DNA from 3 places in the Paenibacillus sp. P22 genome. Region 1 is predicted to be linked to each of the others. Evidence: riboswitches for the same ligand, from Rfam matches in the RefSeq annotation. Region 1 holds a riboswitch; each other region holds the start of a gene.
The links. Region 1 has a riboswitch for thiamine pyrophosphate ahead of thiC (phosphomethylpyrimidine synthase ThiC). Riboswitches for the same ligand answer to the same signal wherever they lie in the genome.

Region 1 (4,096 bases):
CTGCAGATTGCTGAATTCCACGTAGTCGCGGTCGGCAAGCCGCAGCTCGCCTACCCCGGCCCGGGCCATATGCTGCGCCAGCGAAGCTCCGAGCGAGCCGGTACCGGCGACAAGCACGACGGCCTGGCCGATCCGCCGCTGTCCTTTCCAGCCAATGGGAGCAAAGCGGATTTGCCGGGAATACCGTTCCTGAATGGCTTCTTGCGCCTCGGATCGGCTTGTTGCCGCCTGCTCAAGCATAGATGCTGCCGCCTCCGGCCTTGAACGCCTCCGCCTGCTCCTTCATGCCCGCCTCGATTGCCTCCGCCGTGTCCAGCCCTTCCCTCTCCGCGTAATCCCGAATGTCCTGCGTGATCCTCATGCTGCAGAACTTCGGCCCGCACATGGAGCAGAAATGCGCGCTCTTGGCGCCTTCCGCAGGGAGCGTCTCGTCGTGGTAGCTCATCGCCCGCTCGGGATCGAGCGACAGATGGAACTGGTCGCGCCAGCGGAATTCGAATCTGGCCTTGGACAGAGCATCGTCGCGCTTTCGCGCCTGCGGATGGCCCTTGGCGAGATCGGCGGCGTGGGCGGCGATCTTGTACGTAATGACGCCTTCCTTCACATCCTCCCGGTTCGGCAGCCCCAGATGCTCCTTGGGCGTCACATAACAGAGCATCGCCGTGCCGAACCAGCCGATCATCGCCGCCCCGATCGCGCTTGTGATATGGTCGTAGCCCGGCGCAATGTCCGTCGTGAGCGGACCAAGCGTGTAGAAGGGAGCCTCGTCGCAGACCGCGAGCTGACGGTCCATATTTTCCTTGATCAGATGCATCGGAACATGGCCCGGACCTTCGATCATGACCTGCACGTCATGCTTCCAGGCAATCTTGGTCAGCTCGCCGAGCGTGTCCAGCTCCGCGAACTGCGCCTCGTCGTTGGCGTCCGCGATCGATCCCGGCCTCAGCCCGTCGCCGAGCGAGAAGGTCACGTCGTAAGCTTTCATGATTTCGCAGATATCTTCGAAATGCGTGTACAGGAAGTTCTCCCTATGGTGGGCGAGGCACCAGGCCGCCATGATGGAGCCTCCCCGGCTGACGATGCCCGTAACGCGCTTCGCAGTCAGCGGCACATAACGGAGCAGCACTCCGGCATGGATGGTGAAATAATCGACTCCCTGCTCGGCCTGCTCGATCAGCGTATCGCGGAACACCTCCCAGCTGAGGTCCTCCGCTTTGCCGTTCACCTTCTCCAGCGCCTGATAGATCGGCACGGTCCCGACCGGAACCGGGGAGTTGCGGATGATCCATTCCCTCGTCGTATGGATGTTCTTGCCGGTGGACAGATCCATGATCGTATCGGCTCCCCAGCGGGTCGCCCACGTCATCTTCTCCACCTCCTCCTCGATCGAGGAGGTCACGGCGGAGTTGCCGATGTTGGCGTTGATCTTCACGTGGAAATGCCGCCCGATGATCATCGGCTCGCTCTCGGGATGGTTGACGTTGGCCGGAATGACCGCTCTTCCCGCCGCGACCTCGGAACGTACGAACTCCGCCTCCATCCCTTCCCTCAGGGCGATGAACTCCATCTCGGGAGTCACGATGCCCTGCCTTGCGTAATGCAATTGGGTGATGTTGCCCCCTGCGAGAGCTCTCAGCGGCAGCCTGCCGGATGGCGGGAAAATTTCCGCTCCCCTCTCGGCGGCTTTGCCTGCGTCGGAGAAGCCATTGTCCTCGGGACGGATGATGCGGCCCTCGTATGGCTCCGTATCTGCCCGCTCCGAGATCCAGCCTCTTCGCATGGGCGGCAAGCCTCTCGCGGCATCCGCCTCGTAATCGGTGTCGGTATAAGGGCCGCTTGCGTCATAGATTCGCAGAGGCTCATTGGGGATGGAAACTCCCCGCACCTCGCTGTCCGACAGCGCGATTTCCCTCATCGGAACCATGATATCCTCCCGGCTTCCCTGCATGTAGACTTTGCGGCTGCCCGGCAGCAGCTCGGTATGTATGGCCATGGATAATCAAAAGCCCCCTTAACGGATTTTGATATCCGCCAGGGGGCTGCACGCTTGGAAATGCCGGTTCATGCCTTTCGTTCCCGATGGTCTGCGCGAAAAACGCAGGCTGTCCGGGACACTCTACTCGTCGCATTCGCCTTCATCGGCAGATTGCGGCTAGCAGATTGGGTGCATCTGATTCTCCGCCGCTTTCCGCCGGAGGACGGCAAAAAGCCGCCTCCGGTCTGGAAGCGGCGAAAAGAGGCACAAGCCAAATAAAAGGCATGTTCGACCACTTTCCTACGCTGGCATGACCCAGATCAGGTTCGAAGGGACCAAAGCTTGCGCTTTATCTCAGCCCGTACAGGCGCCCCTAGTGGATATCTTGGTATGACTATAAGTCGGGATGGGGGAAGTTGTCAACTAGGTCCCACTTAGAAACCCTGAAAGGCATGAAGCCAATCAAGGTTCTAAAATTAAATTTCTATCATTTCCCATAATTCAAAAATTGTTTTTCCATCTATTCGAGCATTTTTAAACAATTCTTCTGCGGTTAGAAACGATTGTGTAAAAGAGTTCTTCCCTTTAGTTAAATAGAGACCTTCTTTATTTCTACTAATCCAGAACTCATCACCTAGATAATAGAATTGAAACTCTTCACCCCATCCTACACGTTGGACTAGTTCTGTGTATCCCACTTTCTATTCCCCCTTTTAATTTCTAAATGGATTTCCATCTTTATCATACGTCCAAGTATGCTCATGTGGTGCTTCAGGGTGGGTTTTAGTGTTATTATGATGGGTATAATCTACATCTCTGATAGCTCTACCATTTGCTCCATACCATCTTCTTGTTAATAACTCACCCGTTTTTCGGTCAATAATATCGATACTAGAATTAGGTTTACCAATATAACCGGGATTTGAGGTAGTAGTGGTATGAGTGTAATAAGGGCTGACATCTAATATTTTTCCTTATTAGATGTTACTATTTGCTTTGTACCATTTCCTGTAATCCGTGCAATACCACTTTTAATCAAAGCACTTGCTTTGCATACTCTCGGATTTGTTCGATCGAGCCATTGACGGAAGTAGACTAGCGATTTCGGGTAGGCTTCAATCCTCAGCGTGTTCCTCTGTGTTCTTGGGGCAAAAATCAACTTGTAGGAGATATGCAGGAAGTGTTCTCCCGTATTGATTCTGATGCGGTATTGGAATCCTCTTTCTCCCACCGTCATCCTGAGCCCGTAGAAGTGACAGATACGCTTGTGAAGCTCATTGAAGAAATCCCAATTAACGCCTGTAAAGTCGATGACAATACGGTCAATGGATACAGTGACCCCTTTCATGTGCCGCCCCCTCCCGAATTTTTTGATGAATTTCGGGCTTAATAAGAGGGGAGATGGCTAGGCATTAACACATGACCTTCCCGTTGTAGAATGCCAGTTACGTCCTGACATTATAAAAGTCGGGCTATCCCTCCGATTAGTTGCGATGACTTTTCAATGGATTGCCTTCTCAATTTCTATATCGAGATAGTTGAGAAGAAATTTGAAAAAAACGAAGAAAACGAAGATAACAAAAAACAGGTCAATCATGGTGGTAACTGACCATAATCGATCTGTTGATGTATTGGTATAGCGTTATTTATGGTATAAAAGTACAGCATTTGTGTGCGTACAAACAAGATAGAAAAATCTTTATTCGGGTATTACATGCGTTAGATGTGTTATTGGTTGAATGTTGAGTTCATTCGGCACTGGGTAGCCCCGCCAAAGAAAAGCGGCTCTCTCCATCAGAAGAAGGCCGCCTGAAACTTGCTATTCATTAAATTCGTCTATCTCTTTCTTTCGCTTCAAAAAAATACGTACCGCTTCATCTTCACGCTCAATAAGGTCATCGTGATGTGAATCAATAGCTACAAGTTCTTTGTACCCCCAAATGGCACTAATACTGTTTTCATTCCCGTAAAATTGAAAGTACCACTCTAAAGGGAGTAACGTATCCGTTACCTCAAATAATTCGGCAGGATACCAAGATGGGAGGTTTTCAAAAGTCCCAAGCAACAAGTAACTTAATACCCCTTTATAAATGTGTTGTCCGTAGACAGTATATTGCTCGT
Region 2 (3,858 bases), on a different contig from region 1:
AGCGCCAGCTCGATGTTGCCCCGGACCGTGCGCCACGGCAGCAGGGCTGCCTGCTGCGGCATATACGCGGCGCGGCCGGCTCCCTCCGAAGCCGGCTTCCCGGCGAGCATAATTTCGCCGGAGTCCGGCCGCTCCAGCCCCCCGATGAGGCTGAGCAGCGTCGTTTTGCCGCTGCCGGAAGGGCCGACGAGCGAGACGAATTCGCCTTCGCCCACCGTCAGGCACACTCCGCCAAGCACCTCGACGCGACGGCCCCCGCTGCCGAACGACTTGCGCAGATTCCGTATTTCCAGCACGTTCATCTTCCATCCTCCTTGCGCGGCCGCCAGCGCAGCGTCAGCTTCTCCGCGCCTGCGACGGCCGCGAACAGCATCAGGCTGAGCATCACGACAAGCGCGACTCCGGCGAATACAAGCGAAGTCTTGAAGCCCTTGGAGGACAGCAGCATGAAGTAGCCGAGCCCCCGGTCGGAGCCGATCCACTCCGCCACGACCGCGCTCGTCACGCTGTACGAAGCCGCGATCTTGAGGCCCGAGAACAGCTGCGGCAGCGCGCCCGGCAGCTCCAGGCCGAGGAAGCGGCGCCAGCGGCCCGCTCCGATCATCCGCATGTACCGCTCCAGGCCCGGGTCGGCTCCCTGCAGGCCGCCGAGCATGGCGACGCAGACGGGAAAAAAGCAGACGAGCATGACGAGCAGCAGCTTCGGCAGCAGTCCGAAGCCGAACCAGATGACGAGCAGCGGCCCGATTGCGATGACAGGAATGTTCTGCGACAGGACGAGCAGCGGATAGAAGCCCGATCGCACGAGCGGCAGCAAATGCAGGACAGCTCCCAGCAGCAGGCCTGCGGCCGCGCCCCCGGCGAAGCCGAGCAGCGTCAGGCTCAAGGTCGCGCCCGTATGCTGCGCCAGCCTCGGGCGCGCCGACCAGGCATCCCGGGCGATATCGCTCGGGGCGGGCAGCAGCCACGCCTCCGTCCCGGACAGACGCACGGCCGCCTCCCACAAGAGCAGGAAGGCGGCCATGACGACGACCGGAGGCAGCAGAGCCCTCCAGCGTATCGTTCTACTGTCCATCCGGGTATTTTTCCAGCAGCCGGTCCATCGAGGCGCCGTTCTCCGGGTTGTAGTATATCTTCACCTGAGAGATGACGGAGGGGCAGCCCATCGCCGCCATCTCCTTGCTCATCTCCGCGACGACGGCGAGCAGGCGCACGAGGTCGCCCTCCATCGTCGTCTCGAGCGGCGCGACGCGGTACGGCACGCCGGCCTCCTTGATGATCTCGATCGCCCGGTCCACGTACGGAAGCACGCTTTCCCCGCCGGGCGTCGTCGGCAAAATCTGAATGCTTACAAGCGCATTGGCCATATCCGGTTCCCTCTCCCCGTCAGCCGGCATCAGGATGCCGGCAAGTAATCGTTCGTGAACGCCTTGGACAGATCCGGCAAGGTGTCCAGCAGCTTGTGCTCATGCATCCATTCGGCATAATTCGTCCAGACTTCCGCCTTCTGCTCGCCCCAGCGGGGAGCGTCATCCTGATATTTGGGGCTCAGCCACTTCTGGCTGGCGCGCACCAGCTCCGGATTGAGGTCCGGAACGGCCTTGATCAGGATGTCCGCGGCGGCGTCGGGTTCGGAGATCGCGTAGGCGTAACCCTCGGAAGCTCCGGCCATGAACGCCTTCACCACATCAGGGCTTTCCTGGATCAGCTTTTCGCTCGTTTCCAGCACCGGCGTGTAGTAATCCAGCTTCTTGCTGTAGTCGGTCAAGTACACCATGTTCAGCTTCTCCCCGCGCAGCTCCGCCTCCACCCCTGTCCAGGCGTAATAGATCCAGGCGAAGTCGATATTCCGCTTCACGGCGGTGAAAAAGTCCGCGTTGCCCATGTTGACGATCTTGACCTTGCCGACATCGGCGCCCTGCTCCTGCATGAGCGAGGAGATGACCTCCTGCTCGACCGGGGCTCCCCAGCCGCCGTAGGTTTTGCCCTCGAATGCCTTCGGCTCCTTGATGCCCTTGGCCTCCGGCGAAGCAAAGCCGGAAGTGTTGTGCTGGATGACGGCCGCCAGCGACACGAGCGGCAATCCCTCGCTGCGGGCGAGCGTAATGTTCTCCTGGTAGCCGACGCCGAATTCAGCCTCTCCCTTGGCGACCAGCGTGTCGGCTGCCGTCCCCTCCGGCGGCTGCACGATCTCGACGTCGAGGCCGTGGTTCAGGAAAAAGCCCTTGTCCCGGGCGACGTACAGGCCGGTATGATTCGTGTTCGGCGTCCAGTCGAGGACGACCTTCACCTTCTTGACCGGCGCGGACGTGCTCGTTCCGGCGCTGCCGGAAGGCGCAGGCGTCGCTGTGCCGCTGTTCCCGCTGCCGTTGTTCCCGCCGCTTGCGCCGTTCCCGTTCCCGCCGCAGCCTGCCAGCAGCGTCGCCAGAACAAGTGCGGCCAGCCCCGCTTTTTTGCCCATCCCGCTTGAAATGCCCATGTTGCTTCCCCTTCTTTCTCTCGCAGCCGTGAGCCCGCCCGGGCCTTGTCCGGAGCGCCAGCATGAGAGGAACAATAAAAAAAAGACGTCTCCCAAGGAAGACGTCTTCGTCACGTGAATCCTTTTGCGCCCGAGGGCGGCAAAAGGCTCGGATGACATGCGGTTCCTACGCTGGCATTATCCAGATCAGGTTTAACGGGTCGGGATGCTTCTCCCCTCTCAGCCGGCGTACGCCAGCTCCCCAGGCTCATTCGGTTGTCAATAGAGCCATTATAGCAGAGAAGCCTTTTATTGCAACCTTCCGTGTCGAAATTTGCGGGCGCGCGGCATCACGTAGAGCCGGCTTCCGGACTTTCCGAGCCTGAAGACGGCTGCTTGGCGTCAGAGTCGGCAGGCGCTCCGCGAGCCTTGTTCCGCTCGCCGTTTTTGCCGTCAGAGCCAGGACTCTCGTCCTGCTGCCCGTCCTGGCTTCCGGCCTTTTCGGCGCTCCCATCGGCTCCTGCCTTCCCGTTTCCCGGCTGTCCGCTTCCGCTTGCCTCGGCTCCGCCGGCCGCCGCATTCCCGGCTCCGCTTTGGCCGCTGCCGCTCTGACCGCCGGCCTCCCCGGCCCTTGGCCTGACCGCCGGCTCCCGCCTTTGCGCCGCCTTGCCCCGCTTGCCGCTGCGCTTTCTTTTTGACCCATCCGATTCCCATGACGAGCATGAGCAGCGGCAGCGCGATCTGGTAATAGGGACTGAATTTCAGGTAGACGGTCATGCCCGTCCACAAATGCTGCGACATGATCGGCTCCAGGAAGCTTGCCGTGAAGATGAGCGGGGCCATGACGAGGGCGCCGGCCCGATAGGGAACTCCCCAGGCTGTCCGCAAAGCGATGACCGAACCGAAAAACAGTCCCGTAGCCTTGACGTACAGCCCGATGTACAGCAGCAGCGTCACGAGAATATCGAGCCGCTCCAGAAAGTTGAACAGCCGGATCTGCTCCACCGCCTCCAGCGTCGGAAGCTCGGCGAGCCGGTACAGCTCCGGACCGAGCACCATCATCAGCACCATGTTGACCGCGATCAGGAACAGCGAGACGCCGATGTAGGCGCCATAGGACATCGCGCCTGTGGACGGGGAGCGTCTGGCATAGGTCCAGAACATCATCAGCACCATGACCTGTCCGAACGGAAACGACAGGATATCGGGAAACGCCGCGTGCAGGACCGGCCTGAAGCCGTTCTCCAGCACAGGCCGCAGACGGTTGAAGTCGAGCAGGCCCGACGCCAGAAACAACCCCAGAAGGGAAATGTAGCTGACGGCCAGCACCGGAATCAGCACTTGGTTGACCCGGAAGAACGCCTCTACTCCCTGCCTGGCGGTGTAGTAGACGATTCCCG
Region 3 (3,858 bases), on a different contig from region 1:
TCCCGTGGCTTTCCGTTGCCCGCAATGTCGAGTTCGGCCTGAAAATGGCCGGCATGCCCAAAGCCGAGCGCCGCCGCAAGGCACAAGCCTATCTGGAGCTGGTCGGCCTTGCCTCCGCAGCGTCCATGTATCCCCACCAGCTGTCGGGAGGCATGAAACAGCGGGCCGCCATCGCCCGCACGCTGGCCGCCGACCCCAGCATCATCCTCATGGATGAGCCGTTCAGCGCGCTGGACGCCCTGACGCGCGAGTCCATGCAGACTCATGTCGGCGAGATCTGGAGGAAAACGGGCAAATGCATTCTTTTCATCACGCATGATGTCGACGAAGCGCTGCTGCTCGGCCGGCGCATCCTGCTCCTGCATCCGTCTCCGGGAAGGATCGTCGAGGACTTCGCCAATCCTCTGCATGCGGAAGGAAAGGCTCCGCTGCGATCCAGCCGGGAGTTCGCCGAGCTCCGCGAATGGCTGATCGGGCGCATCGCGGACGGGGCGCCGTCAGGCGCAGCCCGGCAAGGGCGCACCGGACGAGCGGAAGCCATGCCGCTGGGAGGACCGTCCTCCAGGCAGGAGCCGTACCGTCCTTAGATTCATCGTTCAGACGGAAAGACGGGAGCTATTCCATTCCTAGGTTGCCAGCCTGCCGGGTGCTTCCCGTTCATAAATTCGACATCAGGCAAATCGGACAATAATGCAGGAGGAGACATCATGGAACTATTCTGGTACCTCCCTACAATGGGAGACGGGCGCTACTTGGGTACGACGCAAGGCGCCAAAATAACCGACTTGCCTTATTTCCGGCAAATCGCCCAGGCCGTCGACAGGCTCGGCTATACCGGCATGCTCGTGCCGACAGGCCATGCCTGCGAGGACGGCTGGGTCGTCGCATCCGCGCTCATGACCGCCACGGAGCGCCTGCGTTTTCTCGTGGCGGTCCGCCCGGCAGGCGTCTCGGTGACGATCGCCGCCCGCATGGCCGCTACGTTCGAGAGGCTCTCCTCGGGCAGGCTGCTCGTGAACGTCGTCACCGGCGGAGATCCGCATGAAATGCGGGGTGACGGCATTTTTCTGAGCCACGCCGACCGGTACGAGGCTACGGACGAGTTCCTGCAAGTATGGCATCGCCTGATGGCCGGCGAGGAGGTCACCTTCCGCGGCAGGCATATCCAGGTGGAAGGGGCCCGGCTCCAATATCCTCCCTTCGGCCGCAAGTCGCCGCCGCTCTATATCGGAGCCTCCTCGGAAGCCGGCCATGCCGTCGCCGCCAAGCATATCGACACCTATCTGACCTGGGCCGAAACGCCGGAGATGGTTGCGGCCAAAATCGCCGACGTCCGCTCCCGCGCCCATGCTCTCGGCAGGCAGGTCGACATCGGCCTGCGGGTGCAGATCATCGTCCGTGAGACGGCGGAGGAAGCCTGGGCCGCAGCCCGCCGGCTCATCCGCCATGTCAGCGAGGAGGACGCCCGGAGCGCGCAGGCCGTGCTGGATCGGTTCGATTCGGTCGGGCAGCGCCGCATGACACAGCTGGTCCGCGACAGCGAAGGGCAGGACGAGATCGCTCCCAACCTGTGGACCGGCATCGGCCGCGTGCGCGGCGGCGTCGGCACCGCGCTCGTCGGCGATCCCGAATCGGTGGCGCTTCGCCTGAAGGAGTACGCCGCGCTCGGCATCGACAGGTTCATCCTGTCGGGCTACCCCCACCTGGAGGAGGCGTACCGCATCGCGGAGCTTCTGTTCCCGCTGCTGCCCGTGTCCAGCCCGACCCGCCCCCCGGAGCCGGACTGGTCGCCGATGGGCGAGCTGCTCGCGGAAAATATCGCTCCCCGCTGACCGCCGGCCATAATCCCTCTTGCCGCTTCCCGATTTTCACGTTATAGTAAGGACAATTTCCATAGCATGCATGGGGGCTCGATGAAGTCGGGCTGAGACTGCGGCCGTATGCCGCTGACCATTGATCTGATCTGGGTAATGCCAGCGTAGAGAGAATGCACCGCGCCGCCGGGCTTGCGCCCATCCTGCGCGGATATGCCTTTATTCCCTCTGCCCGCCGGCTTCCGGCGGGCTTTTCCTATGCCCCCGGAGGAGGTCGGGCCGGGTCAGCAGCCATCTGTGGGGAACATTCCAATTTTCCTTGAGAGGGAGTCTGATTTCTTATGTCCACCGCCATGCCCAATGCCGACCGTCCAAAAGGACTGACGCTCGCCGACATTCTCGTCACGCTTGTCGTAGCCGTCGTTTTCGGCATCATCTACCGCATCTGGAATCCGATGTACGACATTCTCAAGCCGCTCGGCCTTCATGCGGAGCAGCTCAGCTACGGCATGTGGTTCATGGCCGGCACCTTCGCCTTCCTCCTGATCCGCAAGCCCGGGGCCGCGCTGCTCGCCGAGACGGCCGCGGCCGCGCTGGAAGCGTTCATGGGCGGATCGTGGGGAGCCTCGACGCTTGTCTATGGAGTGCTGCAGGGTCTCGGAGCCGAAATCATCTTCGCCGCCTTCCTGTACCGGAAGGCAGGTGCGATCGTGACGGTCCTTGCGTCCCTGGGCTCCGCCGTCGTCTCCATCTTCATCGACGCGCATTACAGCTACATCGATAAAATGACCGCCTGGAACTACACCTTGTTCGTCTCCATGCGTCTGCTCGGCAGCGTCGTCATCGCCGGCCTGTTCGCCTGGGCGCTGGCCAAGGCGCTGGAGCGCACCGGCGTGCTGAGCCTCATCCGCCCGGCATCGGCCAAGGATTACGAGGCTCTCGGATAAGGCGATGAAAGCTGCAGACGTCATCCTAAAAGGCTGCATTCGCAGCCACACTCCGACGAACGGCGGGGAGATCGGCGCGGCTTCGACGCCGCTTGCAGCTCTCGCTCCCGCCATCGGGAGCGGCCGCTTGCCCTCTATGAATGCCTCCGGAACCGGCACCGAACGGCAGCGTCATGCCGACGAGGCTGTGCCTGCAGCGAAACGGCCGATGCCGCCCGTCCAACATGCCGGGCCTGCGGCGCGCGTAGAGAACCTGCGGCTCCGATATCCCGGAGAAGACACTCCGCTCCTCTTCAAAGGGCTGAGCCTGACCATCGAACGCGGCCAGAAGGTGCTGCTGCTCGGACCGAGCGGCTGCGGGAAGTCGACGCTGCTGCAGGTGCTCGGCGGCCTGGTGCCGGCGGCCATCCGCATCCCGATGAAGGCGGACTGCTGCCTTGTTCCCGCCCGGCCGGGCTATGTGTTCCAGGATCCGGATTCCCAGTTCTGCATGCCGTATGCCGACGAAGAAATCGCCTTCGCGCTGGAGAACGCGGGCATTGCGCGCGAGGAAATGCCGGCCCGCATCTCTCGCTGTCTCGAGGCTGTCGGCCTGTGCCTGGCAGACCCCCATTTCCCGGTAGCCGGCATGTCCCAAGGAATGAAGCAGCGGCTTGCCATCGCGGCCATGATCGCCATGGAGCCCGATGCTCTGCTGCTCGACGAGCCTACCGCCCTCCTGGACGAGGAGGGCACGCGGCAGGTATGGAGCTCGCTCCGCTCCGTCTGGGGCGGGCGGACCGTCATCATCGTCGAGCACAAGATTGCCGGCATCGCGGAAGATATGGACCGGGTCATTGTATTCGGACCCGACGGAAGCATCCAGGCCGACGGCTCTCCTCGCCTCGTGTTCCGGGAGCACCGGGAGCTGCTGCGGGAATACGGCATCTGGTACCCCGGCTTCTGGGAGGACTACGATCGGAATGCCGCCATCCGCCCCGCAGCGACCGCTCCGTCGTCTGGCGTCCGTTCCGCCGAGCTGCTGCTCGAGCTGGACGGTCTGGAAGGATGGCGGGGCGGCCGGCCCAAGGTGCGGACCGGCCCGCTCGCAGTGAACG

Region 2: it holds a riboswitch for thiamine pyrophosphate, as region 1 does, so the genes downstream of both, BN871_RS25145 (ABC transporter substrate-binding protein) here and thiC (phosphomethylpyrimidine synthase ThiC) in region 1, are expected to answer to the same signal.
Region 3: it holds a riboswitch for thiamine pyrophosphate, as region 1 does, so the genes downstream of both, BN871_RS06030 (ECF transporter S component) here and thiC (phosphomethylpyrimidine synthase ThiC) in region 1, are expected to answer to the same signal.

Annotation. Positions count from the first base shown of each region.
Region 1 covers NZ_CBRA020000229.1:117-4,212, forward strand. The annotation lists partial or broken gene BN871_RS23900 (ThiF family adenylyltransferase) at 1-240, opposite strand, end outside; gene thiC (phosphomethylpyrimidine synthase ThiC) at 233-1,993, opposite strand; TPP riboswitch at 2,256-2,360, opposite strand; gene BN871_RS27175 (hypothetical protein) at 2,452-2,673, opposite strand; gene BN871_RS23915 (hypothetical protein) at 2,937-3,323, opposite strand; gene BN871_RS23920 (hypothetical protein) at 3,795-4,096, opposite strand, start outside.
Region 2 covers NZ_CBRA020000259.1:3-3,860, forward strand. The annotation lists partial or broken gene BN871_RS25130 (ATP-binding cassette domain-containing protein) at 1-302, opposite strand, end outside; gene BN871_RS25135 (ABC transporter permease) at 299-1,075, opposite strand; gene BN871_RS25140 (MTH1187 family thiamine-binding protein) at 1,065-1,367, opposite strand; gene BN871_RS25145 (ABC transporter substrate-binding protein) at 1,397-2,479, opposite strand; TPP riboswitch at 2,625-2,733, opposite strand; partial or broken gene BN871_RS25150 (GerAB/ArcD/ProY family transporter) at 2,912-3,858, opposite strand, start outside.
Region 3 covers NZ_CBRA020000026.1:25,668-29,525, reverse strand. The annotation lists gene BN871_RS06040 (ABC transporter ATP-binding protein) at 1-587, shown strand, start outside; gene ssuD (FMNH2-dependent alkanesulfonate monooxygenase) at 708-1,832, shown strand; TPP riboswitch at 1,893-2,002, shown strand; gene BN871_RS06030 (ECF transporter S component) at 2,156-2,761, shown strand; gene BN871_RS06025 (ABC transporter ATP-binding protein) at 2,766-3,858, shown strand, end outside.